DNA from 2 places in the Lactiplantibacillus koreensis genome. Region 1 is predicted to be linked to the other one. Evidence: predicted binding sites of a transcription regulator. Region 1 holds the regulator's gene; the other holds the start of a gene.

Region 1 (16,930 bases):
TTGCTCAAACTATTGATTACTTAATGAACAATCTTACTTATACGAATTATGAAGTCCTCGTCACCGATGATGGCTCAACCGATAAAACCCCTGAAATACTGATCGAATTGCAAAAGAAATATGCGAATTTAAGGGTAATTACGATTGAAAAAAATCAGGGTAAAGCGCATGCCTTCAATGTTGGCGTTGCTTTTGCTAAAGGCGAGTTCATTCTCAGCAATGATGCTGACTCTATTCCGGAACCCGATGCCTTATGGAAATACATGAATTATTTTGTGGGCCAAGAACACACCAATGTCGCAGCCGTAACTGCTAACATGGATGTGCAAAATCGGAGTAAACTCATTGCTAAGTCCCAAACGGTCGAATTTTCTAGTATCGTTGGCGTCATCAAACGCAGCCAAGTTAGTGCCCTTGGGAATATGTATGCCTATAGTGGGGCCAATACCATGTATCGTCGCGACGCCCTCATTGATGTTGGCTTATTCCGTCAAGACCGTGCCACTGAGGACATCAGTATCGCATGGGATCACCAGCTAAACGGTTGGACAACTGTCTTTTCACCTGATATTTTATTTTACATGAACGTGCCAGAATCATTAAAAGCACTCTATCATCAACGAAAACGTTGGGCCAAGGGTGGGACGGAAGTCTTGTTAACTAATTTTGGTCGTGTGATGAGGCATCCCTTGCGATTCTTGAAACAAATGGCCTTTATTACTGACCAGACATTAAGTATTATTTGGTCGTTGTTTTTCTTTATTTCAACAATTATGTTTGTTCTTTCACTTGTTACCTTTGTCTTCACTGGTAATTATGAACGCGTTTATCACATGTTCTGTATGGCTTTCATCTTTGTTACCTTCGAAATGTTTGCCGGGTTATTACAACTCGTGTCAGCGTTAATCGTCGATGACGGTGGTCGCAAGCTCAAATATCTTATCTTCATGCCGCTCTACATGCTCGTCTATTGGCAGGTTAATTCCCTGGCCCTAGTCACAACCCTAATTCCAGCGATTAAAACTGTTATGGGCTACGGCAGTGGGACCTGGGTCAGTCCAGTTCGTAAACATATCAATTAATATTAATTATTTAGCGCGTGGATCAAAATGAACTAGTCGATCATCAAAGGTGTCGGTTGAATTATTCGTAAGCCCTTCCATACGATAAAGATTAGGTTAACCGTAAAAAACACCGAATTACCCCCTATTAAAAATAGTTAGCTTTCGATATAATAATTAATATAATATTTATTCAGTTGCCTGACCAGATTCTGATGTCATTAAAAGCTGACTTGTTTTGGGGGAATAGATTATGGAAGAAAACGGCACACAGGTTCCAGCAGAAGTGAAAGGCTGGAATTGGGGCGCTTTTATGTTTAGTTTTATTTGGGGAATTGGGAATCGCACTTATTTACCACTTTTGACGTTAATTCCAATTTTTAACATTGTTTGGGTTTTCGTCGTCGGTTTCAAAGGTAACGGTTGGGCTTGGCAAAAAGGACAGTATACTGATGTTGAAACCTTTAAAGCCGTTCAATCCACTTGGAATCGGGCCGGCTTAGTTCAATTTATTATTTGGATTGTACTCGTTGCACTTTATATCTTCGTATTTGGTGCCATTGTTTCAGCATTATTTTCAAATTATTAAAGTTAACTTATTTACTTTAAAGTCCCGCTCCTAATTGGTTTCACTCAATTAGGAGCGGGACTTTTTAACTATCCTATCGATAGCAGTAACCAGCTTTACCACGAGATATATTATTCCCCAAGTTCTTTTTTCATCAAAATATCACGTTGCTGATCATTGCCTAAATTAAAGACATGCTCACTAAAGGCACTAAATCCTTGTTTTTCATAAAAAGCAATTGCGCCTATATTATGTTCCCATACACCTAACCAAATAGCCTGTTTATGCTTTTTCACGGCTTGTTGATAGGCATAGTCAATCAACTGTCCGCCCAGTCCTAGTCGATGAAATGGCTTTCTAATATAGATACGCTCCACTTCGAGTGCATTTTTAACTTTAAGTTCTGTCTGGGCCGAATTCTCATTCAACTTAAGATAGCCTGCTACATCATCTTTATAAAAGATTAATTGAAAATCAGTGTTAGGATTGTCGATTTTAGCCATCAGCTTTTGTTTATTATAAGCTGACTTTAAATATTTTTCCAAATCTTCTTTTGAATTTTCCGTGCCAAAGGTTTCTGAAAATGTCTCGATGCTAACCTGTTGTAAGTCTGCAACATCGTCCACTGTGACTGGTCTCATTTCGATAGCCATGAATTTAACTCCTTAATAATGACGTTTATTTCCTTGCTTCACAAATTGCCAATTTTCTACAATGTTGTGCGTGACGACTGAAAGTGCCTGTTCAATCGCTTTAATTTCATCCGAATTCAATCCCGCTAAGGCAACTTTTGTTGAATATAAACGCTCTTTTTCTAAATTTTGGTATAACAGCTTTCCTTGCTTACTCGCCCAAAGTAACTTGTTTTTTTGGTTGGTTGGATCATCCGTTTTGATGATAATTTCTTTTTCTATTAACCTCATAATCGCTCGACTTGTCGTTGTCTTATCAACACAAAGGAGTTGGGACAGCTCTTTTTGTGTAATTCCAGGATTTTCATAAATACGGCTTAAATATAAATACTGCCCTTTTTCCAATGAAATAGCCTTAAACTCAACATTACTAATAGAATCAAGCGCACGTGCTATTGTTCCAATATCGCGTAATACCCTACTTTCCATTTCAACCCTCCCTGATACTTAATTATAAAGCTATTATAGACTTTTTAGTTGCATTTGCAACTTATTTTTTTAAAATTAGGTCATCAAGCATGCTAAAATAACCAACATTTTACGCCCTTTTCATGCTTGAATTTTCTTTGTTCTTACAATTAAATAGTAAGCTAAAATCACTGATACTATTGTAATTATTGAAATTAGCACCAACATGTGAACGGTTCCGAACTTTTGAATAATAAAACCAATGATCGGATTTACAATCATGGTCACCAAACTAATCGCCAAAAAAATTAATTTCCTAAAAGGCATCGCAAAACAAGACAAATAACCAAAAATCGACACAAAAAAACCGGTAACGATACCCAAATGGTATCATCACCGGTCCACCGATACTAACTCATTAGTGACGGATTTTTAATTAAGCGGCCAAGGCCTTTTTAGCTTCTTCAACCAATGCTTTGAAAGCATCCGCATCGTTAATAGCTAAGTCAGCCAACATCTTACGGTTCATGTCGATGTTAGCAAGCTTCAAACCGTGCATTAATTTGCTATAGCTGATGTCGTTAATCCGGGCTGCCGCATTGATCCGGGCAATCCAAAGACGACGGAAGTCACTTTTACGCTTCTTACGATCACGGAAAGCGTATTGGTATGACTTCATTACTTGGTCCTTAGCAACCTTAAATTGGATATGCTTAGCACCACGGTAACCTTTAGCTAATTTTAAAATTCGTTTACGACGTTTGCGTGTAACTGTTCCACCTTTTACTCGAGCCATCTTATTTCCTCCTAGATTTAACTAAAACGTGTTAATTATTTTTGTAATAACTTGTGATATGTTTTGACCATTGGCTTTTCGATCACAGCCGTACCACGTAATTGGCGACGTTGTTTCTTAGTCTTACCATGGAAACGATGACTTGTGAAAGCGTTGGCGCTCTTAATGTTACCTTTTGCAGTTACCTTGAAACGCTTGGCAGCAGCGCGGTTTGTCTTTTGTTTTGGCATAATCAATAATCCTCCTAGAAATTACTTATCAGTTTTTGGTGCTAGCACTAAGAACATGCTCCGGCCGTCCATCTTAGGATAGGCTTCAACCGACGAATATTCTTTAGTTGCTTCAATCATCCGGTTTAAAACTTGACGACCAATATCCTTATGGGTAATGGCCCGACCTTTAAATCGAATGGAAACCCGAACTTTGTCACCTTTTGACAAGAACTTTTCAGCATGTTTCAGCTTTGTGTTAAAGTCATTGGTGTCAATTACTGGGCTCAAGCGAACTTCTTTAATGCTAACAACCTTTTGTTTCTTACGGGCTTCCCGTTGCTTCTTTTGTTGCTCGAAACGATACTTCCCATAATCCATAATTCTGGCCACAGGTGGTTTCGCTTTCGGTGCAACTAGTACAAGATCTAAGCTTGCCTCTTCAGCAATCTTCATTGCTTCTTGTCGTGACTGGACACCTAATTGTTCACCATCACTGGCAATCAAACGTACTTCACGAGCACGGATGCCGTCATTAACCATTGAATCTTTAGCTATGGTAATTCACCTCCGTAAAATTTCGAGAAATCCACAAAAAAGAGCAGGCGCATAACACGCCCGCTCAACCCCGTTAATGGGAATCAATTCATCGTTCGTCTGCCCGATAACTCTGGTTATCTAGGCGAGAAGCGGGTGCTTCTGCTTTTTTTCTCAACTACAATACTATAGCAGAACCAAAATCGTAAGTCAACTATTTATTTGCTAGCGCCACGACTGTAGTTCTTAACTTCTTGACTGATGGCCCCGATAAACATATCGATACCTTCAGATTCGGTCTTCTCTTCACCATATTTCCGGACTGAAACACTGCCATTGGCAACTTCTTGATCACCGACAACAAGCAAGTATGGGACTTTCTTCGTTTGTGACTCACGAATCTTATACCCCATCTTTTCGTTACGGTCATCAATGTTAACTCGGATGCCAACTGCGGCTAAACGACGCCGAACGGTTTCAGCATAAGCACCATGGGCACCATTGTTAACTGGAATAATGTTAACTTGCTTTGGTGCTAACCAGGTTGGAAAAGCGCCTTTGTAAATTTCAGTTAAGTAAGCGACAAAGCGTTCCATCGTTGAAACTAAGCCCCGATGAATCATGACTGGTCGATGTTCTTCACCATCGGCACCGACATACTTCAAATCAAAGCGTTCAGGCAACAAGAAGTCCAATTGAATGGTTGATAATGTTTCTTCGCCACCCAAGGCCGTCTTAGTTTGCACATCCAACTTAGGACCGTAAAAGGCTGCTTCACCTTCTGCTTCGAAGTAGTCTAAGCCCATGTCATCCATAGCTGACTTCAACATCTTTTGGCTGCGTTCCCACATGGCATCGTCATCAAAGTATTTTGCCTTGTTTTCAGGATCACGATAGCTTAAACGGAAACGATAATCAGAAATGTCAAAGTCATCATAAACTTGCACCATTAAACGTAAGATATTCTTGAATTCTTCTTCAATTTGATCCAACGCCACGAATGTATGACCATCATTTAATGTCATTTCACGTACCCGTGACAACCCAGTTAAAGCCCCGGATTTTTCGTAACGGTGCATCATACCAAGTTCAGCAATCCGCAATGGTAATTCACGATATGAGCGAATATGGTGATTGTAAACTTGAATATGTGACGGGCAGTTCATTGGCCGTAATTCCAATTGTTCGCCATCGCCCATATCCATTGGTGGGAACATGTCTTCACGATAATGATCCCAATGGCCAGATTGCTTGTAAACATCCAAGTTAGCTAAAACTGGCGTGTAAACATGTTGGTACCCATTAGCGACTTCTTTGTCGATAATGTAACGTTCGATTTGACGACGAATCGTGGCCCCATTTGGCATCCAGTAAGGAAGACCGTTACCGACCTTAGGATCAACGAAGAATAAATCTAAATCATTCCCAATAACCCGGTGATCACGTTCACGCGCTTCTTGCCGCCGTTTAAGATCTTCATCTAAAGCTTTTTGCTTTAAGAAAGCCGTCCCGTAAATCCGTTGTAACATTGGATTGCTGGACTTACCTTGCCAATATGCTCCGGCAACAGATAATAACTTAAAGATTTTAACCTTACCCGTTGAAGCCAACTGTGCTCCAGTTGATAAATCAACAAAGTCACCTTGCTTGTAAACAACGACTTGACCGTCATTTTCAGCAGCTTGTTCATTAACTAAATCTTGTTGGTAAGGATTATCGCCAACTAAGTCTAAGGCTGCGTCCTTTGACAGAACTTCACGAACGATTGGTAAATCTTTTTTGATGATAGCTTGCATCTTAATACTAATCGCTTCAAGGTCATCTTCACTCACTTGTTTACCATCAGCATTATCTGTGTCAAAGAAGAATCCATTCGCATTACCAGCGCCACTCCCAAAATTAACTTTTGGGAATAATTGATGGACTGCATTAGCTAATACTTGCGCCGCAGTTTGACGTAAAACAGCTAAACCTTCATCACTATCGGCTGCAATAATTTCGATGCTACCATCCGTTGTGAGGGGTTGTCGATAATCAATCACTTGATCATTGAACTTCCCTGCTACTGACCGTTTAGCCAATGAGGGACTGATAGATTTTGCGATATCTTCGGTGCTAACGCCAGCATCAAATTGCTTTTCAGCGCCATCTGGAAACTTAACCTTAATACTTGCCATAAATTGACACACTCCTTCAAAATTTACTCATTCACCAAAACACACCGCGCCGGGACGACAAAAAAGTCCCTGATACCAGCATTAACTAGTATCAGGGACGTGATTGACGTGGTTCCACCCGATTTTTCAGTGACTTAAAGCCACTGACTCATTAGCGCTAATAACGGAAGCGTTCCGGCTCGTTTGAGCATGTTCACAAAAGTGGTATCTCAACCAATCCGGTCCGGAACTTCCAGCTTAGGTTCCGGTCTCTGTCACCAATGATTGGTTGAGCATGTCTTTTGCATCTGTTTTTATTAAACCACTTTTAGGTTAAAAGTCAATCTTAATTCGTTGAATCCAACCGACGATTTTGACCGATCATTTCGATTTCAGTGGTTAAGAACCGAATCCGTTGCATAATCCGCTGGGCTTTAATCGGTTCCTCATCGCCTTTTTGTGAAACAGTTAAGTAACCATCTTGTAATTCTTGCATAGAAAAGTTAGATGAAAAACACGTTGGTAACTCTTCTTGCATCCGATATTCCAAGATAACCCCGAGCACATCATCACGAATCCAAGTTGATGAAGCATCCGCGCCAATATCATCAATCATTAAGATTGGGGCCCGCTTAATCGCATCAACTTTGTCGCCTGACGTATTATTACTAATTGACCGTTTCATTTCCACTGCAAAGCTTGGAAAATGAATGAGTGTCGTTTGAAAGCCACGAGTCGCTAGATTATTAGCCATTGCCCCAAGTAAGAATGTCTTGCCAACCCCAAAGGACCCGTACAAATATAACCCACGATGGAACCGTTTAGGCGCTTGCGTATACGCATCAATAAAGTCTAACGCCGACATCAAGGCTGTTGCCCGGTCGCCATCTTGATCATAGGCCTTTAAATCAGCTGACTGAATATTTTTAGGCATACTAATCGAACGGACCCGGTGTTTTAATTCACGTTCCGCCTGGGCTTCTTGAAATTGTGGTGTTGGTTGATAAGCAATATCAATCAAATGATTACTCATCACTAATTCTGGTTGATAACCTGGTGCTTGGGTTGGTTCGTGCCGCGCTACTTTTTGCTTTTCTTGACAAAACTCATAGAGCTTCGTAGCACTTCGCTCCATGGCGTCACTAGATAAGTCGTCCTGATGAGCTGCTAAAAACTGACGAACATCGGGATCCTGATAAACCGTCGTCATGAGTTCCTGGTATTGTTGATTTAGGTGGCGCTTATTCATCAAGGTTTTTAAGCCCTCAGAAATATTCTCCATGTGTTAGTCCTCCTCATCTGAATTAGGATCTAATTTCGCGACCCGTTCTGCCAATTGTTTGCGCTGTGCAGTTGTTAACTGATTACCGCTGCTCGTTGCAGACTTGGTTCCCGTTGTTTTTTGCGCCCATTTCGGCACAATTTCTTTCCGAGTTGGCCGACTATGCCGTTGATTATTCCGTCGCGTCGTTGACTTTGGCTGTTGCCGTTGTTGCAAGTAAGCCAAGGCCGCTTCTGGAGTCATCACGTCATGTTGTTGCCAATCATTAGCAACAGTCTCTAATAAGTTCCGGTTTAAAGCCGCTAATTCACGATTTTGTAATAAATAATAGATCACCATATTAATGACCGCATTTGGTAACACGCCTCGATTAACCAAATCATGGACCAGCCGTGTTTCACCATTAGTTACAAAGCCATGCTTGGCGTTCTTCAAATCGGCTAAAAAATCATACGGTGATTGTTGTTTCGCTAGTGCCACCAGTTGTTGTTCAGCCGTTGATAGCTGGGTTTTAGCAGTTGCCGGGGTGCTTGCTGCAGCTGCCACAGCCACATGCTGTTCAGTGGGGGCCGTCGGGCGTTCGTAGCGGCGGGCAATTAAAAGCTTCAACTGACTTTCATCAAATCGGCCCGTTGTTAGACTCGCGACTTCGCTAATCAACTTAGCCATTTCAACTTCACTAATCCCGTAAACACGACTTTCCGTCATAATCAGTTGACGCGAACTGGCGACCTGTTTTAGATCAACATAGTTTTGTTTCAAAATTTGGCCTAAAACTTGCCAATCGAATGCTTCATCAGTTAAATCAGGCGTCACTTTTGTGGTTGCTGGTTCTGGTAACTGCTGGCGCACCGCTTTAATCTCATTAGGCACATGCGTCACTTTTTGACTGTCAATATGAAAGACATCTAATAAATTCGCAGTGACCTCCGTAGCTTGCGTCAAATCCACCGCTGCCGGAGTAAATGCGGTCGCTAATTGTTGATACCGCAATTCACCGACGGCATCTAACAATAAAACACTGAGAAGATCATCTTCAAAGAATTGCGTCACCGGCATAGGAGCCTTCAACTCATAAATATAGACTTCCCCAAGTTCATCTTTTTGATAGTAACTATGGAGTAATCCTGTGGCTTCCAACTTACGCCGAGCTGCTAAAACCGTGGGCAAATCAACGTTTAGCATGCCCAATAATTCAGCGTGACTGCGGCGATTACTTAAGTCACTGGTTGAGCGCTGTAGCGGCCGTAAAGCCGCATACAGACTATAAGCCAGCGGACCAATCAGTGGTAAATAGAGCTCAGCCAAAACGGCCTGCTCCGTGGCACTTAACGCTAATGTCGGTGGGACAACTAAGCCCGCTTTCGGCGTTAAGTTTGGATCATCTTTAGGCATGTTGTTCACCAATCTTCATAACTTAATCTTTTTTGGGCTTCGGCGCATCCCCATTTTTAGGTGTTCGCTTCGCCAATTTTACTTTATCGCGTTCCATCATATCTTGTAGTTCGTTTAAGAAGACGTGCATGTCTTTAAATTGTCGATAGACGCTGGCAAAACGAATATACGAAATTTCATCAATATCTGCCAGCTTTTCCATGACGTATTCCCCAATCACTTGGCTAGAGATTTCATTCTCGCCGAGTGATCGAACTTGGTTTTCAACATCATCAACCACGCTAGTCATCGTCTCCATGCTAACGGGACGTTTTTCGGCCGATCGAATAATACCGCGCAATACTTTCTCGCGATTAAATTCTTCCCGCGCCCCATTCTTTTTAATAACTAGTAATGGGGTCGCTTCAACGCGTTCAAACGTCGTAAAACGAAACCCACAGTTTTCACATTCACGCCGTCGCCGAATCACCCGACCATCATCGGTAGGCCGGCTATCAACTACGCGGGAGCCATTATGATGACAATGTGGACATTGCATAGACTTCTCACCTCATCTTTGCTAATCATTGTTTAAGTTTCAGTTAGTTTTTATAGTTTCCAGCCATTTTAACACGCTAGTTCTTGTTTTATCAATGTTTTCCCCATTATCAATCACAATATCCGCCTGTTTAACTTTTGCAGCCAAGGGTAATTGACTCGCCATACGTGCTTTCGCTGCCGCCACCGTCAAGTGATTACGCGCCATTAACCGTTGTAAAATCACTGCATCAGCCGCAGTAACGACCATCACTTGATCACATAACTGTTCCCAGCCGTTTTCAAACAATAACGGAATATCTAAAATAATGGCTGGCGGTGCAGGGGTCACTTGGCCCAGTGACACAATTTTTTCTAAAATAGCATATTGAATCGGTAATTGCGTGATTGCCGTCAACGCAGCCATGGCTTGGGTATCACTAAAGACCAGCTGGCCTAGCCAAGACCGATTGAGCTGACCATCCGGTTGTAGCGCCTGCGGGCCGAAGTGCGCCACGATTTTTTCGGTCGTCGGCATCCCTGGGCCTTCAACTTGCCAGGCTAACTTATCAGCATCAACAATCGGCAGGCCGGCAGTTGCGAGCATTGCCGATACCGTCGACTTACCGCTTGCAATGCCACCTGTTAAACCAATTAATTGCGTCATTTTAGCCTCCTACAACAGTTGTTCGTGGGGACAAAAATGGGTCCCTCGTTGCGCCACTTTAATTTTTTCAATTAACGTCCCACAGCGTTCGCAAGGTTCCCCTTCCCGGCCATACACGTGTAGCTGATTTTGAAACTGTCCCGCTTCACCAAATGCCGTCGAAAAAGAATGCACGGTCGTACCGTGCCCCTTAATCGCCATCGCCATTTCAGCAATAATACTTCGCCGTAATGCAGCGATTTCCATTTCGGTCAAACTATTAGCCGGCCGCATCGGATGGATTTTACTCATCCATAACGTTTCATCCGCATAAATATTGCCAATTCCAGCAATCTTGCTTTGATCCAACAAAAATGGCTTAATCATTTTCTTGGATTTCGCCAAAACAGCTGTTAAATAAGCCATAGTTAACTCACTGTCAATTGGTTCGGGACCCATGGTCTTTAACCCACCGACCGTCGTTTCTTCACCGGTTGGTACTAGTGTCATCCGTCCGAACTTGCGGGTGTCGTTATACAACAAATCTCGCTGATCAGTCAGGTGAAAAATAACGTGCGTATGCTTAGTTTGACCTTCATCCTTAGGCATCACGTTATACTTACCTTCCATCCGTAAGTGCGAGACCATCGTCAAGCCATGATTAAAACGGAATAATAAATATTTCCCCCGCCGATCGACTTTTTCAATGGTCGCATTCACTAAGCGGGCTTTAAAACTATCAACATCATTATTGACAATTCGTGGCCAACGGACTTCAATGCTTGCAATTGTCGCCCCTTTGACAAGGCGATTCAGCCCACGCCGAACCGTTTCAACTTCTGGTAATTCAGGCATCTCTTCACTTCCTATTTTGCATCATACCAAGTATTGCCAAAATGACTTTCAACTTTCAATGGTACAGCTAACTTAATGGCCGAATCCATCACACTTGGCACCAACTTTTCAAGCGTTGGAATTTCAGCGGCTGGGGCCTCAAAAATCAATTCATCATGAACCTGTAACAGCATCGTCGCTTGTAGCCCAGAGGCCTTTAATTGTGCTTGCATATTAATCATCGCAATTTTAATAATATCGGCAGCGCTACCTTGAATCGGCGTGTTCATCGCTGTTCGTTCTGCAAAAGCGCGTTGATTAAAGCTAGCCGAATTAATGTCTGGCAAATACCGGCGTCGATGCGCAATAGTTTCCACGTAGCCTTGTTCTTTGGCCGTTTTAACAATATCAGTCATGTATTGCTTCACACCTGGATATTCCGCAAAGTAAGCGTCAATAAAACTGCGTGCTTGCTTGCGAGTAATGCCGATATTTTGTGATAACCCATAATCACTAATCCCGTAGACAATTCCAAAATTGACTGCCTTGGCTTGGCGGCGAATATTAGGGGTCACGTCAGCCGGTGACTTCAAATTAAAGATCCGCATTGCAGTTGCCGCATGAATATCATCACCAGCTTTAAAGGCCGCCTGCATATTTTCATCATGCGTGATGTGCGCTAAGACCCGCAGTTCAATTTGGGAATAATCAGATGAAAAGATCTGCCAACCGGCATGACTTGGCACAAAGGCTTGACGAATCCGTCGCCCTTCCTCTACTCGGACCGGAATGTTCTGGAGATTAGGGTCAACGGAAGATAATCGACCCGTTTGCGTCAACGTTTGTAAGTACCGAGTATGCACTTTTTGGTCGGTTGAGTGAATGGCATCCAATAACCCTTCGACATAAGTCGACTGAATCTTCGAAATTTGGCGGTACTGTAAGATATTCGCAACAATTGGGGCCTCAGGAGCCAACTTCTCTAACACATCAACCGCCGTTGAATAGCCCGTTTTGGTCTTTTTAAGCACTGGTAAATGCATTTCTTCAAATAAAATTTTCCCTAATTGTTTAGGTGACTTAATATTGAATTCTTGGCCAGCTTCTTGGTAAATAACTTGTTCAATTTCACTGAGCCGCTCTTTGAACTGACTCCCCATGGCCTTCAATCGACTACTATCCACCGTAATCCCAGCAATTTCCATTTGTGCTAGAACCAAAGCCATCGGTTTTTCAATATCGTGATATAACGGGGTTTGTTCATTTTCATCTAACTTCTTTAAAAGGTCTGGTTTTAATGCCGCAATTGCCGCTAACTTCCGAGCTAAATGGCTAAAGAAAATATGATTATCTTCTGGAATCGCCCGTTTAACCCCTTTACCATAGACCTCTTCATCCGTTGGTAAATCTAGGTAGCCATGCTGTTCCGCCAAGTTACCCAAGTCATTACTATTATCATTCGTATCAAGCAAGTATGAGACGAGTAATAAATCAAAGTCAACCGCCTTCAAGCTAAGTCCTAAGCGGTTCAACCCAACCATGGTTCGTTTCATATCAAAAACGTTTTTCTGAATCGTCGTGCTAGCCAATAGTTCGGCTAATTCTGGCTTGAGTAATAGCTCAACATCACGACTGATATACCACTGATCGGCATGGCCAATCGCAAAACCCGCAACCGCTGAGGTATGGTAATTGGCGGCAGGCAACTCTAAATAGAATTCCACATGGGTCTTAAATTGTGCTAACTCGTTTAAATTAGCCGTTGTTAACTCGGTGTACGCAATCGGCTTAGCTGGTTCATTCGTCGCAATTTTTATTTTTTTTAAGAAAGATTGAAAGTCCATCGCTTGATAGAATTCAGCCAATTGGTCGATATCTGGTCCCGTATACGCTAAGTCAGCCAAGCCCACGGTAATCGGGGCATCCCGCTTGATAGTCGCTAAAACCTTGGCCCGTTCAGCCAGTGCCTGATCCTCAATAAGATGTTCTTTCATCTTGCTAGGCTTCATCGCAGCAACATTTTCGAAGACCCCTTCAAGTGACTCATATTGTTTCAACAATTTCAGGGCAGTTTTTTCACCGACTTTGGTGACGCCCGGATAATTATCAGAAGTATCCCCAGTTAGTCCCTTCATATCAATGATTTGTGTCGGCGTAATGCCTAACTTTTCTTGCACGTGTTCAGGGGTATAGCGTTCAACTTCCGAAACGCCTTTAACGGTTACTGCAACCGTGGTCTGATCCGTTGTTAATTGGGTTAAATCCCGATCACCAGTCACGATAGTAGTCGTATAACCCGCCTCGTCTGCGGCTTTCGACAAGGTACCAATAATATCATCGGCTTCAAAGTCTTTTAATTCATAATGTTGAATACCATATGCATCCAACAATTTTTTAATGTAGGGCATTTGTTCAGAAAATTCACTCGGCGTTTTCGCCCGGCCACTCTTGTAACCATCAAACATGCCCGTCCGAAATGTCGTTTTACCCGCATCAAAAGCGACCAACATATCAGTTGGTTCGACCGCTTTAATCATATGATCAAGCATCGTATTAAAGCCATAAATGGCCGTCGTGTGTAAACCATCGGCGTTTACAAACCGCTCAAGTTGATTGTGTAATGCGAAAAACGCTCGAAACGCCACGCTATTCCCATCAATCAATAATAATTTTTTTGCCATTACCGAATGCTCCTTTAAGTCGAACGATTTCTTTAATTGTACCAAATTATCGTGTCTAACGGGGCGCGTATGATTTTAAAAGCTGGCCAATCTCAAATTACGGATTTACTTGCTATTAACTGCTAAAGAAAAAATCAAGATTATAGATTTGTTCCAACACTTGCAGTATCTCCAAGCACTAGTTTTTACGTATTAGAACTTATCTATTTTTGTTACTTTTGCATCCACATTAAATAGTGTTAGGGTTCCTTACTTTGACGTTTGAATGGGTCTTCATATTTCCATACACTCATGCAATCCAGCATATAATCACGCTTTTTTTAATTTTGAATATACCTCACTTACATAATTATCCAACTAATTATAAATGTCGATAAGGCTGCGAAATAACTAGCCTTTAAAAAGTGAAAATGGACGTACAGCCGAATTTGGGTTGTACGTCCATTTTTGCAGCTTGTTTTTTCTCGTTTAAGCTGACCTACTGCGGTCAACTCACGGATATTTAGTGCCATAACAACGATTCCGGCCTCTTTTCTGACCTTGTCAAGGCCTCGGACCGAGAAACGATTGAAATACAAATAAGCTTTCATTTTCCAAAAATTGGCTCCACATCAATCTTACGCTGAGCACAGATTGATCTAGCTTCTGGTGTTGACAGCAGTTTGCGTTCCTTAGCTTTAAAATACTCCCATGTTTCCATTGATCAAGATACGTCGTAGGTTTTCTTTGGACGTGAGAACGGTTGGGACCAGTTGTTGATTTTATCATATTTCTCGGCAACATATTCTTTAAACCGCCGGGTAAAACCATATTTATCAGTTTGTTCACGATAAGCATTAATGCTTAATCGTACGCCTTGAGGGTTAAGAAAATAGTCTTCACTATCATAGTAATCCCAATTCATAGCTTTACGGTCATCATTTTGCCACTGGCGGCTATTTTCTCTAAGCATAGTGCCGTATGGCACTAGTATGGTATGCACATCGAGTTCATCTTCACAATACCGATAATTACTTTCTGAACCACAACCAGCATCGGCAGCGATGATCTTTCCAAGGACTTGTCGAGATTTTAGATGGGCTAAAAATACTGGAAATGTGCGAGCATCTATCGGATTTTGAAAAAGATTGTAGCCTGTGGTGAATTGATTACTAGTGGCAATTTGTAGGTTGTATGCTGGTTTCAATTACCCGTTTTACATCGGATCTTCTTTGACTAGCATGAATGTGGCGTCATGATCTGTTTTCGAATAACTATTTCTTTGACCATAAATTGCTTGCTGTACTTGATGTTCCCGCATCTTCTGGCAGCATTCGTCTAACTTACGTTTCTCTTAGCTTTTAATGCTCTTCGCTGTTGCTTAGCTGGATTGGGAGAGCCCTTTTGGGTAACTGAACCTCGTCCGTCATCAAGTGCAACTGATCTGTCTTCAACCATGCTAATAACCGCGTCTAGCATTTCTGGAGTTAAGTCTGAATTATTAGGAACTGCATCAATCAACTTAGCTTCATGAAGTTCGCCTAATGAGGTATTTATCAAACTTTAAGAGCACAACATCACCTGAAAACATTTGGTGAGAATAACTAAGCAACTACATCTTTAACACCACTCTCACTAAACATTATGGAAAACTAGTCTCAGTAATCATCCGACAGTCGAGTTTTCCTTAAAACCGCTTAGAGAAGTTTCAGAAGAATTATCTCAGATAGGGTATCGAACAACGGTCCACACAGATCAAGGCTTCCAATATCAGCACAAGATTTTGGGAAAACCGCTCAAAGAACACCGCGTTATCTAGGCATGTCGCGCAAAGCAACATGCCTAGATAACGCGGCGGTTGAATTTTTTCCACATCATGGTCGAATCGAAATAAAACTGGATGGCAAGCAGCGTAAATTCTGTGTCTAGCTTTAAATCCTTTATCATATACCGTAATTTAAAATCTGATTGCATACTTTTATTGTCTTGAACCTGCTTCAATTTTGAACTAGCAAATAATGACATCCATCCATCTGATTCAACAATATGATTAACAAGCGATAAATCCTTTCCGTATTCAAAGTTCTCCGGATTAAATTCTCTCAGTGTGTAAAGCATGACAGCGCCCCACGCATTATACATAAGTTTAAATCTTGTAGGATTTACACGATTGTGAAAATTGTATTGTTTTGTAGATATAGCTTTACAAAATTCGCAAAAAATATTTTTGTAATATATATTTTTTATTTCAGAATACAGAAACAAGGGGAGTGTACCATTTTCAGCTCCAATACGACTCCCAGTAATAGGAACTTCAACCGCTGTAAGCTTATTTTTGTCGACAAGTTTATACCAGTCTTCAATACACTTCATACTAAGTGATGACAATTCAATACATATTGAATTGTTTTCCCTAAGACTTTTTAAGACACTTTCCTCTGACCAAAAATTAAATGACTCCCTATCATTCTTAAAACACCCGATGACTAAGTCATAATCCCCAGCAAAGGTAGACATTACCGTACAATTTATTCGTTCAGTTAAATGCTTAGATACAATACTTACATCAAAATCAGTCTTACTTAAAATGTTTTTTACAATTCCCGTAGTCATAATGCCATATCCCACAACAATTATTTTATTTTCCATATTTGAACCTCCAAAAAAAATTGCAAAAATCGATTTATGATAATATAATTAGAATATAGTTAGTATTATTAATTTCGAATGTTATTATATTTACTTTTTTTAATAAAAGTCAAATTTTTTAGGGAGAATCGTTAAAATGAAAATTTTTATTTATCGTTATTCACCGGCTAGTATTGCACTTGACCAACTAGATTTTTCTGCTTGGCTTGTGATTGCACCATTGAATCAAAGGGCAAGTTACTCAGCATACCTAACGACGCAACAATTGGAAAGTTGCTTTTTTTTAACCGATTTTCAATTGGCAACCGTTTTTAAAAAAGTCAAAGAAATTGATGTTTTTTCAAAGATAACCGAAATCACAACCTTAGCAGAAGAAGACATCCAATGGGTTGGTTTCTTAAATGATTTTTTTACCCGCAATACTCAAACTGCTTTTTTGGTAGATACCTGTTTCAAAGACAAGTATTATATGCGAACTGTTTTGCAAGATGTTATCTATCAACCAATTTTTTCTAACCTGT
Region 2 (16,930 bases), 1.1 Mb from region 1:
ACTCATTCGTTTGAATGACTTATTATCATTTTTTTGATTGTAAATGTAACCGGATGCACGCATGATTGAGGAGGAGTAACAATTGACGGCTAAGTTAGAACAAATAACAATGCAAGCACCAGTAACTGGCCAGTTACTAGCGTTAAAAGCAATTGATGACCCGGTCTTTTCGCAAGGGTTAATGGGGCCCGGTTTCGGGATTGAACCACAGGATGGTCAGATTTTAGCCCCGGTGACTGGTGAAGTTATGCTAGTTGCTGAAACGAAACATGCGATTGGAATTCGCACGGCAACGGGTTTAGAGGTCTTATTGCATTTAGGGATTGATACGGTTGAATTAAGGGGTGCACCATATACAGTGACGGTTGCGATGGGTGCCCAGGTAACGGTCGGGCAACCATTAGTTACGATGGATTTAGCGGCCATTCGGCAAGCTGGTAAAGCCGTGACGGTCATTACGGTGTTGACGAATGCCACGGATCGAGCCGCCCAGTTGTTCTTAACGGCCGGCGACCCAACTGTAAAAGCTGGTCAGCCGATTGCGATGGTGACCAGTCAGCTTGCCTCGACGGCCAAGCCCACTACGGCTAAAGTCAAAGGTCAGGGTAAGTATGTCGAGTTAGCGCAGGCCATCATTGAAAATGTGGGTGGCGCTGACAACGTTAATAGCTTGATTCATTGTATTACGCGGTTACGATTTTATTTAAAAGACGAAAAGTTAGCCAATACAGCTGTGATTCAAGGGTTAACTGGCGTGATTGATGTTGCTAAGGCCGGTGGTCAATATCAAGTGGTGATTGGTCCCGCAGTTAATGATGTCTATGATGAAGTCATTGCGCAATTAGGGCCACAGTATGCCGATACAGCCGCAACTAAAGCAGCTGTGGCGGCGACTAGCCCTGCTCCAGGGTCACAGAATTGGTTATCGTGGGGCCAACATCAATTTGGCGCAATGATTGGTGTGATGACGGCTTCAATGATTCCGGTGATTGGGATTTTGGCTGGTTCCGGGATTTTGAAAGGGATTTTGGCAGCATTGACTGGGTTTAAACTATTAAGTACGACTAGTGGCACCTACCTAGTCTTAAATGCAGTCGGCGATGCTATTTTTTACTTTTTACCGGTAATTTTAGGTTTTACGGCGGCCAAAAAGTTAGGTTCAGATCCAATTGTGCTCGCAATTGTGGGGAGTATTCTGATTTATCCCACGATTATCACAGCGGCTGGTAAAGCGGCGACTGCTGAAATTAGTTTTTTAACGTTACCGACGCATTTGGTGAGTTATTCAGCGTCCGTTTTTCCAATTATCATTGCCGCTTGGTTGGGTAAGTATGTTGAACGGGGATTAAAGAAAATTATTCCGTTGTATTTACGGAGCGTGTTCGTGCCAATTCTGGAGGCGCTTGTCTTGAGCTTAGTGATTCTAGTCGGCATTGGGCCAATTATTACGGTCATTAGTGCTGGATTAGCAAATGCGATTATTGCAGTTTACAACTTTAGTCCCGCCCTCTCAGGGTTACTGATTGGGGGACTCTATCAGACCATGGTCATCTTCGGCTTGCATTGGGCGTTGATCCCAATTGTCATTAACGACATTGCGACGAATGGTCATAGTTATGTGAATGCGATTTTGTCGATTACAATGGTTGCTCAAGGGGGCGCTTCGTTAGCGGTCTTTTTGAAAACGCGGAATAAACATCTACGTGAAATCTCAATTGCGGCTGCAATTTCTGCTTTTTGTGGGGTTACTGAACCGGCCTTGTATGGGGTTAACTTAAAGTATAAACGCGTCTTTGTCGTTGCCAGCATTGCGGGGGCGTTAGGTGGATTACTCACCGGCTTGCTCCGGGTTAATAACTATGCATTATCGGGCGCATTGATTGGTTTTCCAGCGTTTATTACACCCGGCGTAGGTATTGGTCCCAACTTCTATGGTTATTTGATTTCACATTACGGGACCTTGATTATTGCGACCGTTTTGGTCTATTGCTTTGGCTTTTCTGATAAAATGTTACCTAAAAGTGCAACGGATAAAGCCTAATTTGCCCTACCTTAACTTGAAATAAGTTACACTAGTTACTATAGGGAAGGTGAGCAAATGGCAGTATTTAGTGATGAAGATAAAATTAAAATTTTTGCTGACTTAGTGCGGATTAAGTCGGTGAACGATCATGAAACGACCGTGGCGACTTACTTACAACGGTTATTGGCTGATCATGGGATTAAGGCGACTTTAATGCCGTCAAGTCCAACTCGAAGCAACCTCGTGGCCGAAATTGGGACGCAAGGTCCAGTATTAGGGGTTTCTGGTCATATGGACGTTGTGACGCCGGGGGATTTAGACCAGTGGGATACGGATCCATTTGAATTAACGGAACGGCAGGGACAACTCTATGGTCGCGGCGCAACCGACATGAAGTCTGGCCTAGCGGCAATGGTGATTGCGATGATTGAGATTGAGGCCGCCCAGACGTTAACGACTGGCCGTATTCGTTTAATGGCGACTGTCGCTGAAGAAATCGGTGAAACTGGGTCGCAGTTATTTTATGAACAAGGAACGATGCAGGATGTGGATGCCTTGTTAATCGGGGAACCTTCGGGGTATAACATTGCGTTTGCCCACAAGGGGTCGATTGACGTTCGTATCGATTCGGCTGGTAAAACAGCGCATAGTTCGATGCCGGAACAAGGCTATAATGCCCTAGACCCGTTGATTGAAGTGCTCTATCAGGCAAAACATGCTTTTCACGAAAGTGATCGGCATAGTGAGTTATTAGGCGATTTGGTTTTCAATACGACAATCGTCAACGGTGGTAATCAGGTCAACTCGATTCCGGCGACGGCGACTGCTGAAATCAATATTCGGTCTATTCCTGAATTTGATAATGCGACGGCGATTGCCTTGTTACAAAAGTTAGTCGAGCAGCAGAATGCGACAGGCGCTCAGTTAACTTTGACAGTCTTTATGTCACAAAATCCAGTGGCCGCACCACGGGATTCTAAGTTGAGTGATTTAGCGGCTGAAGTGGGGGCAACCTATGCTGGTGCGCCAATTCCTAAAGTTGCTATTCCAGCGGTAACGGATGCGTCTAACCTGCTAAAGGACAAGCCCCATGATTTTCCATTTATCATGTTTGGTCCCGGCAATATGACGCCCCATCAAGTCAACGAATGTGTGGATAAACAGATGTATTTGGACTTTATTCACCTGTACGAACGCTTATTTGTTGCATATTTTAATTAAATTTGGATACTCTAAAAGCCGGTCAAGTGAGTGATGAAATTTGTCACTAGTTTGACCGGCTTTTACTGGTTATCAGATTAATCTTGTAATTCACGGATGGCTAAAGCAAAGTCACCGAGCGTTGCAGAACCGTTGGCTTTGATGACTGGCATTGTGATGTAAGTGTCCAAAGCTGGGACGGTCACGTAATCGTTTAAAAGGGTCTTAAATTGTGCCCGCACTTTGGTTAAGAATGCTTCGCTAACTACGCCACCACCGAAAACAATCTTATCTGGTCGTAGAATTAAGGTGGCTTGAATCGCAGCTTGGGCCACGTAATAGGCCATAATATCCCAAACGTGGTCAGTTAGGGGCACATCTTTACCCGGACGACCTAAACGCGCATCAAACGTTGGACCAGCAACTAAGCCTTCTAAACAGTCACCATGAAATGGGCAAATCCCTTTAAAGTCTAAATCATCTGGATGATGCTTTAAGAAAGTGTGACCCATTTCAGGATGACCAGTTGTGCCAACGAATTTACCATCTGAGATGGCGCCAGCGCCGACCCCGGTACCAATTGTGTAATAAACCAATGAACTGATTTTCTCATTAGCCAACGTCGACATCACATATTCGCCATAAGCGGAGCCGTTCACGTCTGTGGTCCAAAACATTGGAATATCAAAATGTTTTTTTAATGTCCCAATGAAATTCGTATCTTGCCAACCGGGTTTAGGGGTGGACGTGATATAGCCGTACTTGGGTGAATTCTTGCGTAATTCGATTGGTCCGAATGAAGCCACGCCTAACGCTTCAATCTTAAATTGTTTGAAATAATCAATTGCTTTTTGCAAAGTTTCAGCGGGAGTTGTGGTTGGAAAATGAATGCTATCCTTGATACGATAGTCTTCGTCACCAATCGCACACACAAATTTTGTTCCGCCAGCTTCAATACTACCTACTAACAAAGTCATCGCTCCTTAAACGAAAAGAAATCGTTTTCATTTTTTTACATAATACAGTTATTCAAATTTTATGTCAAATGGAAATTGATGTTAGAAATTGCATAAAGGGGGTATTCTGATATAATTAACCTAGTTATAAAACGATATGGGTGACGTAATGAGAGCAAAAATAGATGATGTTGCAAGAGTAGCCGGGGTATCAAAGACAACGGTTTCAAGAGTGTTGAACAAACGCGGCTACTTGAGTGAAAAAACCATAAAAAAAGTTTATGATGCGATGGATGACTTAAATTATCACCCTAATGTTTTAGCGCGGCAATTATTTAAACAACAGACTAAATTAGTGGGGTTGATTTTTCCAACCGTCAATAATCCTTTTTTTGGTCAATTAGTTTCAGAAATGGAAAAAAGATTATTTAACAAAGGGTTTAAAGTCTTAATCGGCGATTCGATGAATGATGCTGAAAAAGAACAAGATTATTTACAAGATTTAATGGCCCATCAGGTTGATGGGTTAATCGTCGGGGCTCATAATCAGGGAATTCGAGAGTATGAGCAGACTAATTTACCAATTGTTGCGATTGATCGTATTATGAATCAAGATATCCCAGTGATTTCTTCAGATAATTATCAAGGCGGGACGTTAGCCACGGAGTTGTTAATTGAGCATGGGGCGCAAGTGATTGTGCATACGAATGGGCCTAAAAGCTTGAAGTCACCAGCGCAACAGCGGCGGCAGGCATATGAAGATACCATGCATAAACATGGCTTAGAACCAATCACCTATACCATGGCATTTAATCTGAGTTATGAACAAAAAGCGCAATTCATTAAAACTATTTTTAAGGCACAGCCCAAGCTAGATGGCTTATTTATGTCAAATGATATGGATGCGGCGCAAGCCATCGAGATTGCGCAACAGTTAGGTTATCAGATTCCTAAAGATTTAAAGATTGTGGGTTACGATGGCGCTGAAACCACGCGGATTTTATTGCCCAATTTGACCACTATCGTGCAACCGGTTAACGAAATGGCGGCCCTAGCGGTTGATCGGCTCATTGCCCGGATTGAAAATGCCGATGCTGGTCAAGATGAGAAACTGCCAGTAAAACTTTGGCGTGGTCGTACGGTTTAAAAAAAGATAGTAACCGGTTGACAGAATGTCTGTAAGTGCTTACAATGATTTTTGTAAGGACTTATTTTTTTATCACTTTATGTCAACCGGTTAACATAAAGTACTTAGCGATAGTTGTAACTTAAGACTTAATTTAAAGGTTCGTGTGGCTGATTTTGTCAGTGTCAATAGAGTGGAGTAGATAGAAATGAAAGCAGAAGTCGATTTAGAAGTTAATCAAACTGAAGAAGAAATACCGCTGTTTCGAAAACTAAGCTATTCACTAACAGATTTTGGTGGCAACTTGTTATTTGTCAGTATTAGTACGTACTTGCTATACTTTTATACCGATGTTTTTGGGATTGGCATTGGGGTTGCCGGCACTATTTTGCTAGTGACGAGATGTTTGGATATGATTGATGCCCCGGTATGGGGATTCTTAATCGATCATACACATACCCGCTGGGGACAAAGTCGACCTTACTTTTTATGGTTATGTGTCCCATTCGCTATTTTTACTTGGTTAACTTTCACGACACCTAGCTTAACCGGGACGAATAAGATTATTTACGCTGCGTTAACTTATGTGGTATCGGGGATTTTATATACTGGGATTAGCACGCCGATGACGTCGATTTTACCTAATTTGACCCGTGATCCAGAACAACGCACAAAGCTGAACTCCTACCGCATGGTTGGTGGCAATTTAGGCTTATTGATTGCGAATAGTATTGTTTTACCGCTGGTTCAATTATTGGGCCAAGGCAATGATCGGAAAGGCTTTTCATACACGTTATTAATTTTAGGTGGCTTTTCAATCTTGTCGTTTTTACTGGCCTTTTATAATTTACGAGAAGTTAATACGGTTGCGGTTAAATCAATTTCACTCAAACAGAGTGTCAGCGCAACTAAAAGTAACTGGCCGTGGATTTTAATTGTCATTACTAATTTGTTTTATTGGATTGGGACAACGGTTAGAAGTTCAGGCATGATTTATTACTTTCAATATAATATCCAGGCTAAAGGTTTGATTCCAATTGCCGGTGGGCTATCAGCGGTAGCGGTTATTGGGATGATTCTGATTCCACTATTTGTTAAGAAAACCAATAAAAGAACAGTCTTTATCAGTGCCTTATTCGTTGCGGCCGGTGCCAATATGTTGTTTCAAGTTGTCGGTCGTAACCAAGTAGCGGTGGTTATCCTGTATTGTATTGGTTCGATTGGAACTGGGGTTGCAGCTGCGATGCCATTCCTAATGTTAGCCGATGCGGTTGATTTTGGTCAATGGAAGAATGGCATTCGTGCTAGTGGGTTTTTAACCTCAATTGGAAGCGCTTTTTGTGTCAAGGCTGGTAGCGGGATTGGGGGCTTTATTCCATCGAAGGTGATGCAATTCTTTGGTTATATCCCGAATCATATTCAGGATCAACGCTCCTTATTAGGAATTAACATTAGCTTTGTGTGGTTGCCAGCGCTCTTGTTTATAATGGCGGCTATTCCAATGTTCTTCTACGCAAAGTATGAGAAAAATGAAGCAACCATCCGAGCAGATTTAAAAACAGCAGCGATTAAATAACCGCAATCATTAGGAGGAATTATGACTAATACAACTTATTATGATGTGACTAAATGGGCAATTGGCAATCCGTATACGGATATTGGTGCCGTGATTAACAGCATTATTGCCGATATTAAAAGTCACCAAACCGATACTAACAGCAATAACGGTGGTAAACCTGGCGCCGTGATCTACTTGCCGCCAGCAGATTATCATTTGAAGACACAAGTTGTTATTGATATTAGCTTTCTAAAAATTGTCGGGTCAGGGCATGGATTCACATCTTCAAGTATTCGGTATAACGTTCCACAGGCCGATTGGGGCGATTTGCATGAATTATGGCCGGGTGGTAGTCGAATTCTTGTCGATTTGGTGCCAACTAGTGATGACACTGAGGCGAATAATGCGGCATTCTATGTGGCTCGTGAGGGCAATCCCAGAATTAGTTCAGTCGAATTTTCAAATTTTTGTATTGATGGTGTGAGCTTTGTTGATGATGGTTCAGATGAACCTAACCCGGAAAATACGTATACAAATGGCAAAACTGGGATTTATGTGGCTAGTGCCCAAGATTCATTTCGAATTACTGAGATGGGCTTAGTTTATTTAGAGCATGGTCTGACAATCTATCATGCGGATGCCTTAACAATCCATGATAATTTTATTGCTGAATGTGGCAATTGTATTGAATTGCGGGGCTGGGGACAAGCCTCGAAGGTGACCGATAATTTAATGGGCGCGGGCTTTAAAGGCTATTCACTCTATGCCCAAAATTTTGGTCAACTGTTGGTGACAGCTAATAATATCTTCCCACGTGGCGCCAGTACCATCTATTTTGAAGGGGTGACTCGGTCATTACTCTCGAATAATATCTTACATGCGTTTTATCCGGGGATGGTAGTCTTGAGTCAGGACAGTTCAGAAAATCTGATTACGGCCAATCATTTCTTACATGATCGCGAACCTTGGAAACCGATGCAGCGTCATAATAATGGCTTGACTGATGCGGCGGGACTGTTAATGATTAGTGGTCATAATAATTCGATTATTGGCAATCATTTTTCAGAAAGTATGGCACCCGAATACTTACGACCGATTGGCGTAACGCCCGTTATTATTCGATTAATCACGGGCAGTCATAATTATGTTGCCACTAATAATGTGGTGGCGACTGCGGTCCAGACAGCAAGTGGTGATTCAGCGTTTAACTCACAGGTCGATGCCTTGTTGACGACTGAAACCGCCACTTCATTGACAGTGACGACGGTCTTGGTTGAAAAAGCCGCGGTGTCTAATACGGTGCTTGATTCTGGGAGTGCCACGCAAGTTAAGCTAGATCAAAACGTCAATGCGTTTAGAGCAACGCCAACGATTGGCCAACTAGAAGGGAAAACTAATGACTGAAAAAATTCAATTAACAAATACGCGTTACCGATTAGGCTACCATATTATGGCACCAGCTGGTTGGATTAATGATCCTAATGGCTTTTGCTATTTTCAAGGCTATTATCACATTTTTTATCAACATTACCCGAACGATGCTAAGTGGGGACCAATGCACTGGGGGCATGCCCGTAGCCGTGATTTAGCGCATTGGGAGACGTTACCAATTGCGTTAACCCCGGGTGATCCAGAAGATCAAGATGGTTGTTTTTCAGGGAGTGCCGTTGTGCATGATAATAAAATGTATTTAATTTATACGGGTCATCACTACTATGATGATGGCGATGCTGAACATTTTTGGCAAAATCAAAATTTGGCAATTAGTGAAGATGGGATTCATTTTAAGAAATATGCGCATAATCCAATTATTGCGCAGGCACCCCAAGATAATACGCAACATTTCCGTGATCCTAAAGTTTGGTACAATAATGGCCATTGGTATTTAATCCTAGGCAGCCAAAATAATGACCAAATTGGTCGGGTTCTCTTGTATCAATCGGAAAATTTAATTGATTGGCATTATATTGGGGTCACGGCGCAATCAAAAGCCGCTAGTCAAGAAGGTCGGATGTGGGAATGCCCAGATTTCTTCAGATTAGGTGACGATGACGTCTTACTGATGTCACCACAAGGTATCGAGGCGACCGCTAATCAGTTTAAAAATTTACACGAAACGGGTTATTTAGTGGGAAAGTATCAGTATCATGATAATACGTTTAAACGTGGTCAGTTTACTGAATTAGATAACGGACATGATTTTTATGCGACACAAACGATGTTGACACCAGATAATCGCCGATTGGTGATTGGTTGGATGGCGATGTGGGAAAGTGCCATGCCTGAAAGCGCAGATGGCTGGGCTGGCGCGTTGACCTTACCAAGAGAATTAGTTTATCAAAATAATCGCCTACAAATGCGACCGATTAAGGAACTGGACCAACTTAGAGTCAAGCAAGTTGTCGCCCAAACAAAACCGGTTAAGGCCCCCCAACTGATTAGTGCCGGGCTAAAACAATATGAGGCACAGCTTGAAATCGATATGGCGGCCATTAATCAAGTTGAAATTAGCTTGCAAGATACGCTGAAGCGACCAATTCTGACACTGAAATACAATCAGCAAATGGGTCAACTTGTTTTAAATCGAACGGGCGCTGATCCCGAACGCACAGCACCGTTGCAAGTGACTGACACGCTCAGCTTACAGTTGTACGTAGATACGAGTTCAGTTGAAATCTTTGTGAATAATGGTGAGCGTACCTTCACCGAAAGATTTTATGCGGATGCGGCGAACTTAAGTCTAATGACCGATGCCGAAACGACAGCCGCAGTTACGGTATATGAATTAGAAAAACATGCGATTAAGTTCTAATTAACTAATCGGTCTGATAAAAAAATAATCGCTGCAAGAATTAGTCGTACAAATTCTTGCAGCGATTATTTAGTGTCTGCCAGTAAAGGTGACAAGGTTTGGGCACTCTTTTTGTGTTAGTATTCTGGCTTTAATGCCGCAGGGGCTGCTAAGGCCGTCGTTTGTAGCGCTGTTTTTGAATCGGTTGGAATCACATTATGTTGTGGACTCCAACCGGAATCTTTTGTTAACTGAATCGTTGTATTGCCGCGTTTTAAAATCATACTCGTCGCGTTAGTGAGGTTTAAGTTAGCTGAGCCAAACTTGAGTTGCGTTAAGTTAGCTTGGTTGTTACCAGCGAGCTTTAACGTAAACCCGCCCTTAATCGTAGGGTGGTTGGCTTGAAAAAAGGCCAATTGTTTTTTTGAAGTTAGGTATAATGCCACTTGATCGGAAGGGCTGACCCAGCGTCCTAAGTAATCGTTAGTTTGTACTTTGTTAACTGCATTGACCTTGGTCGTGGTTTGGACGGCCTTGGGTGCTGCATGGAAAGACTTGCTGGCTGTCGACTGACAACCAGCTAACCCCAATGTTAGTAGTAAAGTTAACCCCAACATTCCCCGTAAATTTCTCATGATAATCTCCTCCAAAGTCCTAATCCCGACAATTAGGAACTTTTTCTCTCTTGATTTTCATTATAAAGGAAGCTTGCAGGAAGTGGAACCAATAGGCCATGCTTTATAGTAAAAAATTAAACCGATTACAATGATTTTTTGTTAAAAAACGTCGTGGCTGACTTTGGACAACCCATTTTAAATCGATTGAATCGAGACCTTTTCAATTTTAGACGATTGATTGTGATGAAATGGGTCGAAGGTTACTTGGATAAAACGTTGTAGTCATACGATTGTGAGCAATGGTTGATGTCTTGAAATAAATATTCCGATTATATAAGTTAAGCCATATAAAACAAAAATGTGAGTTATTTATTGGTCGGCATAACGTTGTTAGTTTCCCGTTTAATGCGAGGTGGACGACCTAAACAGTCAGGGGACCTATAGGCAGGCTAATTAAAATGAGCTACTATATATAGTATGGTAAATGAATTCAGACCACTGCAACTGGTAGCGGTGACTTGGCTTAAATGGCTTATTTTTAAATAAAGTGGGGGATTGGGTATGGAAGCAAGGGCAACAGCAACTAGTTTAGATCAGTTACGAGAATTACCGGTTATTAAACGTGGTGGGACGCAAACTAAATTTCACCCTTATAAATTAAATTATGTTTTAGCACAATTATTACCAGCTGAAGCTGATCGACAAGCGGTGCGGCAAGCGTTAGTCACACATTATCGGACAGCCACGGTCATTGAAACACGTGAATTACGACCAGCGTTGATTCAAATTCTACAGGATTTGGCTTTATCGACGGCTGCTAAAGCTTATCAAGATTATTTTATTGCGGAACAAGCCCGATTTTCTGCGGCCACGAATGTGCGGGATCGCATTGAACAGCTATTCAGTCGTGACGCCAATGTGGTTCATGAAAATGCGAATAAGGATAGTAACGTGTTTAACACGCAACGGGACCTAGAAGCAGGGGCTGCTAGTCGCGCGATTGGGCTCAAAATGTTACCTGATATAGTTGCTAAAGCGCATTTGCGTGGGGATTTGCATTGGCATGACTTGGATTATTCACCAGTAACCCCAGAAACGAACTGTTGCTTAATAGATTTTGATGGCATGTTTAAAAATGGTTATAAAATTGGGAATGCCGAAGTTGCCTCACCGCGTTCTATTCAAACGGCGACCGCACAGATGGCCCAAATCATTGCTAACGTGGCCTCATTACAATATGGTGGTTGTTCAGCAAACCGGGTTGATCAGTTATTAGCTCCTTTTGCGGCAATTAATTATCAAAAACATTTAGCTGATGCAGAACAGTGGGTTACTGCGGATCAACGTGCTGATTATGCCAAAACTAAAACTAAAAAAGATATTTATGATGCGATGCAAGCCTTGGAATATGAAATTAATACATTGTATTCATCACAAGGTCAAACCCCATTTACGACAGTCAACTTTGGCTTGGGGACCAGTTGGATTGAACGTGAAATTCAAACGGCTATTCTTAAAATCCGTATTAAAGGGTTGGGTAAAGAGCAGCGAACGGCGATTTTCCCAAAGCTGATTTTTACGGTTAAACGTGGATTGAACCTCGATCCAACCGATCCAAATTATGATATTAAAACTTTAGCGATTGAATGTGCAACCAAGCGTATGTATCCTGATTTATTAATGTATGACAAAATCAAGGCCCTGACTGGCAGCTTCAAAACGCCAATGGGTTGCCGCTCTTTTTTACAAGGTTGGCGGGATGAAAATGGGGTCGAAGTGAACTCAGGGCGGATGAATTTGGGCGTGGTGACCGTTAATTTACCGCGGATTGCCTTATCAGCTCATGGGGACCAAACGTTATTTTGGGAGATTTTCGAAGAGCGGATGGCAACGTGTCATCAAGCGTTAGCCTATCGAATTGAGCGGACCAAGGAAGCCCAGCCTGAAAATGCCCCCTTACTCTATATGTATGGTGCTTTCGGCAAGCGGCTTCAGCCAGGCGAGGCCGTGGATGAATTGTTCAAAAATGAACGCGCGACAATTTCACTGGGATACATTGGTATTTATGAAGTTTGTACCACTTTTTTTGGCCCAGATTGGGAGCAAGATTCGGCTGCCTTAGCTTTTGCTGAAAAGGTTGTCAAGGCGTTACGCGATAAGTGCCAGCAATGGGCACAAGCGAGTGGTTATCACTATAGCCTCTATTCAACGCCTGCTGAATCGTTGACAGATACATTTTGTCGCGATGATATTTTAAAGTTTGGACGTATTCCAGATGTGACTGATAAGGAATATTATACGAATAGTTTTCATTATGATGTCCGGAAACATCCAACTCCCTTCGATAAATTAACATTAGAAGAACGGTTTCCCAAGTATGCGTCCGGTGGCTTCATTCATTACTGTGAATATCCAAATCTCACGCAAAATCCGAAAGCATTGGAAGCCGTTTGGGATTGGGCCTATGATCATGTTGGTTATTTGGGCACTAATACGGCGATTGACCAGTGTTTTGAATGTGGGTTTAAAGGGGAATTTAAGGCGACGGCCCGGGGTTTTGTGTGCCCACAATGTGGTAATCATGACCCTAAAACGTGTGACGTGGTAAAACGGACCTGTGGTTATTTAGGTAATCCCCAACAACGGCCGATGGTGCATGGTCGCCACGTTGAGATTACGTCACGTCAAAAAAATATGTCTCCGGAGATGATCAAAAATGCCGCACGTTACGAAAGGACCAAACAATCCGACGCCCAAAGAGTGGTTAGCGAAGGATCTAAGTGAACAATATGTTGCGGACTATAAAGCGTTTAATTTCGTTGATGGTGAAGGGGTCCGCTGTAGCTTATATCTAAGTGGTTGTCCGTTTCGTTGCCCAGGCTGCTATAATGTGGCCGCTCAAAATTTTCATTATGGGCAACCGTATACGGCGGAACTAGAACAGCAAATTATTACCGATTTAAGTCAGGATTATGTGCAAGGCTTAACGTTGTTAGGTGGCGAACCATTTTTGAATACGCAAGTTGGTATTCGGATATGTGAGCGTATTCGGCAAGAATTCGGGCACACGAAAGATATCTGGTCATGGTCAGGTTACACCTGGGATGAGTTGCAACAAGATTCTACGGATAAACTAAAAATGTTGTCGTTAATCGATATTTTAGTGGACGGTCGCTTTTTAAAAGACCAAATGGATTTGTCACTCCAATTTCGCGGGAGTGCGAATCAACGAATTATTGATGTGCCACAATCACTAGCCCGTAATGAAGTGGTTATTTGGGATAAGCTGGTGCGTTAAGCGGTATGGTAGCGTCGGGTCACCAGGATCGACGTTATTTTTTCGCAAAAAAAATGATTAGAAGGGTGGTTAATCCAAATGTTAATCTGGATTAAGCAATGGCAAAGTCGATATTATCACTTTTGGGATCAGTTAAATGTCTTACGAGCTGGGATTTTAGGGGCCAACGATGGCATTATTTCAGTTTCCGGGATTGTCTTAGGCGCAGTGGGAGCGGATTTGAGTGCAACCACACTACTGATTAGTGGCATTTCGGGAATGATTGCGGGCGCCTGTTCGATGGCTGGTGGTGAATATGTGTCGGTCAGCGCCCAAAAGGATGTGCAATTAAGCCAGTTGAAATTACAGTTAGCCACGGAACCAGCTGATGGTCACCAAGCGCAGACCCGCTTACATGCGATTGATGTTTTAAATCCACTGCATGCGGCCGCAACCTCACTAATTGCTTTTATTTTGGGAGTGTTGATTCCTTTAGCAGCAATTAGTCTGTCGCTGCCTAGCTGGCGCTTGATTAATACATTGATGGCAATGGGCGTGGCGTTGACCCTAAATGCCACAGTAAGTGCGCGTCACACGGTGGTTCCGGTGCATAAGATTATTATGCGAAATATTTTGGTGGGCGTTGCAACGGCGTTAATGACGTATCTTATGGGAATCTGGTTGGGAAATGCCGGTTAGCGCTTGAAATTAGAGCGGTTGGCTGATTTAGTATCGATATTTAATGAATAAAAGGCTATACTTATAGCGTGCTAAAACGTTAATACGGATTGACACAAATTATTTTTAGGAATGGGGTCTTTAATAAGATGTATCGCTTTTTTGTCCAGCCACAAGTTGATCAGAGTCAGCAATCAATCTTTGGTTATGAACTATTATTACGCAAAGAAACGCATGGTAAGTGGGCTATACCGGCAACTTTCACAGAATTGTCTTTAAAAAAACAAGCTGGGTTATTGGAAGAATTAGCGGGTCAATTGGCAACCAAGGTAACTAATCGAGTCCTCGCTTTGAATTTAAATCGAGAACAAACTGAAGATAAGTTAATGCTAGGGACAATCATTTATCTAAAAAAACGATTGAATCCAGCGGCCTTAACCATTGAGTTCACTGAAAATCCAACGGTTAAAGAAATTCAAAAGTATAGTGTGCTTTTTCATCAACATGGGATTAAGTTAAGTATTGACGACGTTGGTACTGGTTCGAATACGTTTGATAATATTGAAGCTGTTTTACCATTTGTTGACCAGATTAAGTTTGCCATGCAGAATTTGCGGATGAGTGGGAAAGCTGATCAGATTCCAACCGCGTTAGCTTTTTGGCAGACGATTGCTAAGCAATATCATCTCGACTTGATCTTAGAAGGCGTCGAAGATGAACATGATCAGTTGATGGCACAACAATTAGGCATTGAATTACATCAAGGGTATTTTTATGGAAAACCGCAGTTAGCAGTTAAAGAGACAACAACTTTAAACCAACCAACTGGTGATGGTCGGCAATAAGGAAGGACTTTAGTATGACATGGTCTAACTGGCAAGTGCCACCGTTTGTAACCAGTATTTTCTTTATCCTAGGTGTTTTTACGCTGTACTGGGTATTGTTTAACTGGATTACATCGTGGTTTCACGCCAAGCATATTAATGTTGATGATGATGTGGTCAATTCATGGCATGGCGTCATCTATATGTTAGTATTTGTGTTTGGGTTGCAGTCGTTAATCGTTGGTCAAGCTACTGCTTGGCAGTTTATGAATTTTCAACTCATTGCGATTATCTTTTGCGGCTATTTTCTAAATATTCGGATTCCGTATTATTTGTTAATTCCCGTAGTGGTAGTGTACATGATTTTCGATCAATCAATTGGTTATTGGGAATCATGGGGCCACGCCCTAACGTTAGTCATTTTTTTCCTGGTGTTGAACGAGATTCGAATTCGATTTCAAAATCGCCACTATGCCTGGGCTAGTTATCTGCTAGTTGGCATCCCGTTTGGCGGGCTCCTGTGGCTATGGATGAAATTAAAGTTTGAGTTGAGTTGGACAATCTTTTTTCAGGAATGGTTATATTTAGTTATTTTTGAAATCTTACTGTATGCTTACGTCACAATGTTGACTCGGGATAGTCAGTTTAAGCTACGTTTGGCTCAATATGCGAGTCATGACGCTTTAACACAAACTGAAAATTTTGCTGCTTATACGGGAGAAATTAAATATTTATTTGATGATAGTGCCAAGAATCATTTAAAGCTGTCAATGATGATGTTTGATATTGATCATTTCAAGCAGGTGAACGATACTTATGGACATCTCGCCGGTGATCGAGTCTTGCAGCAGGTGGCAGATGTGGTACAAACCGTGATTGATGCGAACAATCCGCGCGTGAAGTTGTATCGAACTGGTGGCGAGGAATTCAATATTTTATTTCCAGGCTACGATTTAGCAAGTACTCGTAGTGTGGTGCAACAGATTTTTAGTGCCCTTAACCACATACCAGTCAACTTTGGTAATCAACAGATTCCGATTTCAATTTCAGTCGGTGTCTCAACGTTAGCAACGACGGATGCAACGCCAACGGATTTTTATAATCGAGTTGATCATAATTTATACCATTCAAAACGACATGGTCGGATGCAAATTACGACCGACTAAGTTGAATTTAAAAAGCGCTTTGCTAAGCAGTGACGTCGTCATTGTTTAACAAAGTGCTTTTTTGATTTAGAGTCTGACGTTGCCGTTAGCATTTAATTGGGCGGCGTAACGTTGATTGCCCCGATAAAGTTCAATTACTGTCCATGTCAGGAGCGCTAAAATGATTAGAATTAACCCAACTGCAATTAGGTTTGCAATGGTGAGTTGCGCTGCGGTTGGTTTATCACCAAAGAAACCAGCTACTTGGGAAGGGAGGCCAAGCAGATTTAATCCAGTTAATCCGATAACGGATAACCAGCCCAGTCCTTTAATCCACAGCTTGTTTTTGAACCGCTGGCCCATTTCGGCCGCACTATCGGTCATCATGAGTAACGGCAACATTGAGAATGGTAATGCGAAGGCTAAAAAGACTTGGGAATTATTCATTAAGTCATTCAGAGCCTCATGTTCAGCGAGTGCACTCTTGCCACTAGTTAGCAGGACACAGATAATAACTGGAATCACTGATAACAGTCGAGTGACAAGCCGGCGTAACCAGAGCGGCATGCGCATGTGTACGAACCCTTCCATAATGACTTGCCCGGTTAAGGTCCCCGTAATCGTTGAATTTTGACCGGAAGCTAGTAAGGCCACGGCAAAGAGAACGGATAGGACACCGGAACGAGCAACTTCAATTAAGAGACCGTTACTTAAGGTGGAGGTGTTGGCGAGTGC

Evidence for each region. Region 1 encodes NrdR, which represses ribonucleotide reductase genes. Its sites were predicted from a motif close to ACACNATATATNGTGT; they were not measured.
Region 2: nrdD (anaerobic ribonucleoside-triphosphate reductase) is a predicted target of NrdR. The motif match lies at 10,735-10,750, and genes of this name have one in related genera.

What each region holds. Positions count from the first base shown of each region.
Region 1 covers NZ_CP027190.1:2,408,360-2,425,289, reverse strand. The annotation lists gene C5Z25_RS11755 (glycosyltransferase family 2 protein) at 1-1,082, shown strand, start outside; gene C5Z25_RS11750 (ribonuclease G) at 1,315-1,650, shown strand; gene C5Z25_RS11745 (GNAT family N-acetyltransferase) at 1,761-2,282, opposite strand; gene C5Z25_RS11740 (MarR family winged helix-turn-helix transcriptional regulator) at 2,295-2,750, opposite strand; gene rplT (50S ribosomal protein L20) at 3,166-3,525, opposite strand; gene rpmI (50S ribosomal protein L35) at 3,561-3,755, opposite strand; gene infC (translation initiation factor IF-3) at 3,777-4,277, opposite strand; ribosomal protein L20 leader region at 4,322-4,445, opposite strand; gene thrS (threonine--tRNA ligase) at 4,490-6,448, opposite strand; gene dnaI (primosomal protein DnaI) at 6,774-7,709, opposite strand; gene C5Z25_RS11710 (replication initiation and membrane attachment family protein) at 7,713-9,104, opposite strand; gene nrdR (transcriptional regulator NrdR) at 9,127-9,642, opposite strand; gene coaE (dephospho-CoA kinase) at 9,682-10,287, opposite strand; gene mutM (DNA-formamidopyrimidine glycosylase) at 10,297-11,121, opposite strand; gene polA (DNA polymerase I) at 11,133-13,781, opposite strand; gene C5Z25_RS12780 (transposase) at 14,485-14,967, opposite strand; gene C5Z25_RS11670 (NAD(P)-binding domain-containing protein) at 15,603-16,409, opposite strand; gene C5Z25_RS11665 (ATP-grasp domain-containing protein) at 16,546-16,930, shown strand, end outside.
Region 2 covers NZ_CP027190.1:994,105-1,011,034, reverse strand. The annotation lists gene C5Z25_RS04975 (PTS sugar transporter subunit IIABC) at 110-2,041, shown strand; gene C5Z25_RS04970 (ArgE/DapE family deacylase) at 2,099-3,244, shown strand; gene scrK (fructokinase ScrK) at 3,322-4,194, opposite strand; gene C5Z25_RS04960 (LacI family DNA-binding transcriptional regulator) at 4,349-5,326, shown strand; gene C5Z25_RS04955 (glycoside-pentoside-hexuronide (GPH):cation symporter) at 5,514-6,881, shown strand; gene C5Z25_RS04950 (right-handed parallel beta-helix repeat-containing protein) at 6,903-8,267, shown strand; gene C5Z25_RS04945 (glycoside hydrolase family 32 protein) at 8,260-9,675, shown strand; gene C5Z25_RS04940 (hypothetical protein) at 9,792-10,289, opposite strand; gene nrdD (anaerobic ribonucleoside-triphosphate reductase) at 10,833-13,055, shown strand; gene nrdG (anaerobic ribonucleoside-triphosphate reductase activating protein) at 12,988-13,569, shown strand; gene C5Z25_RS04925 (VIT1/CCC1 transporter family protein) at 13,648-14,247, shown strand; gene C5Z25_RS04920 (EAL domain-containing protein) at 14,376-15,071, shown strand; gene C5Z25_RS04915 (GGDEF domain-containing protein) at 15,086-16,216, shown strand; gene C5Z25_RS04910 (Nramp family divalent metal transporter) at 16,283-16,930, opposite strand, start outside.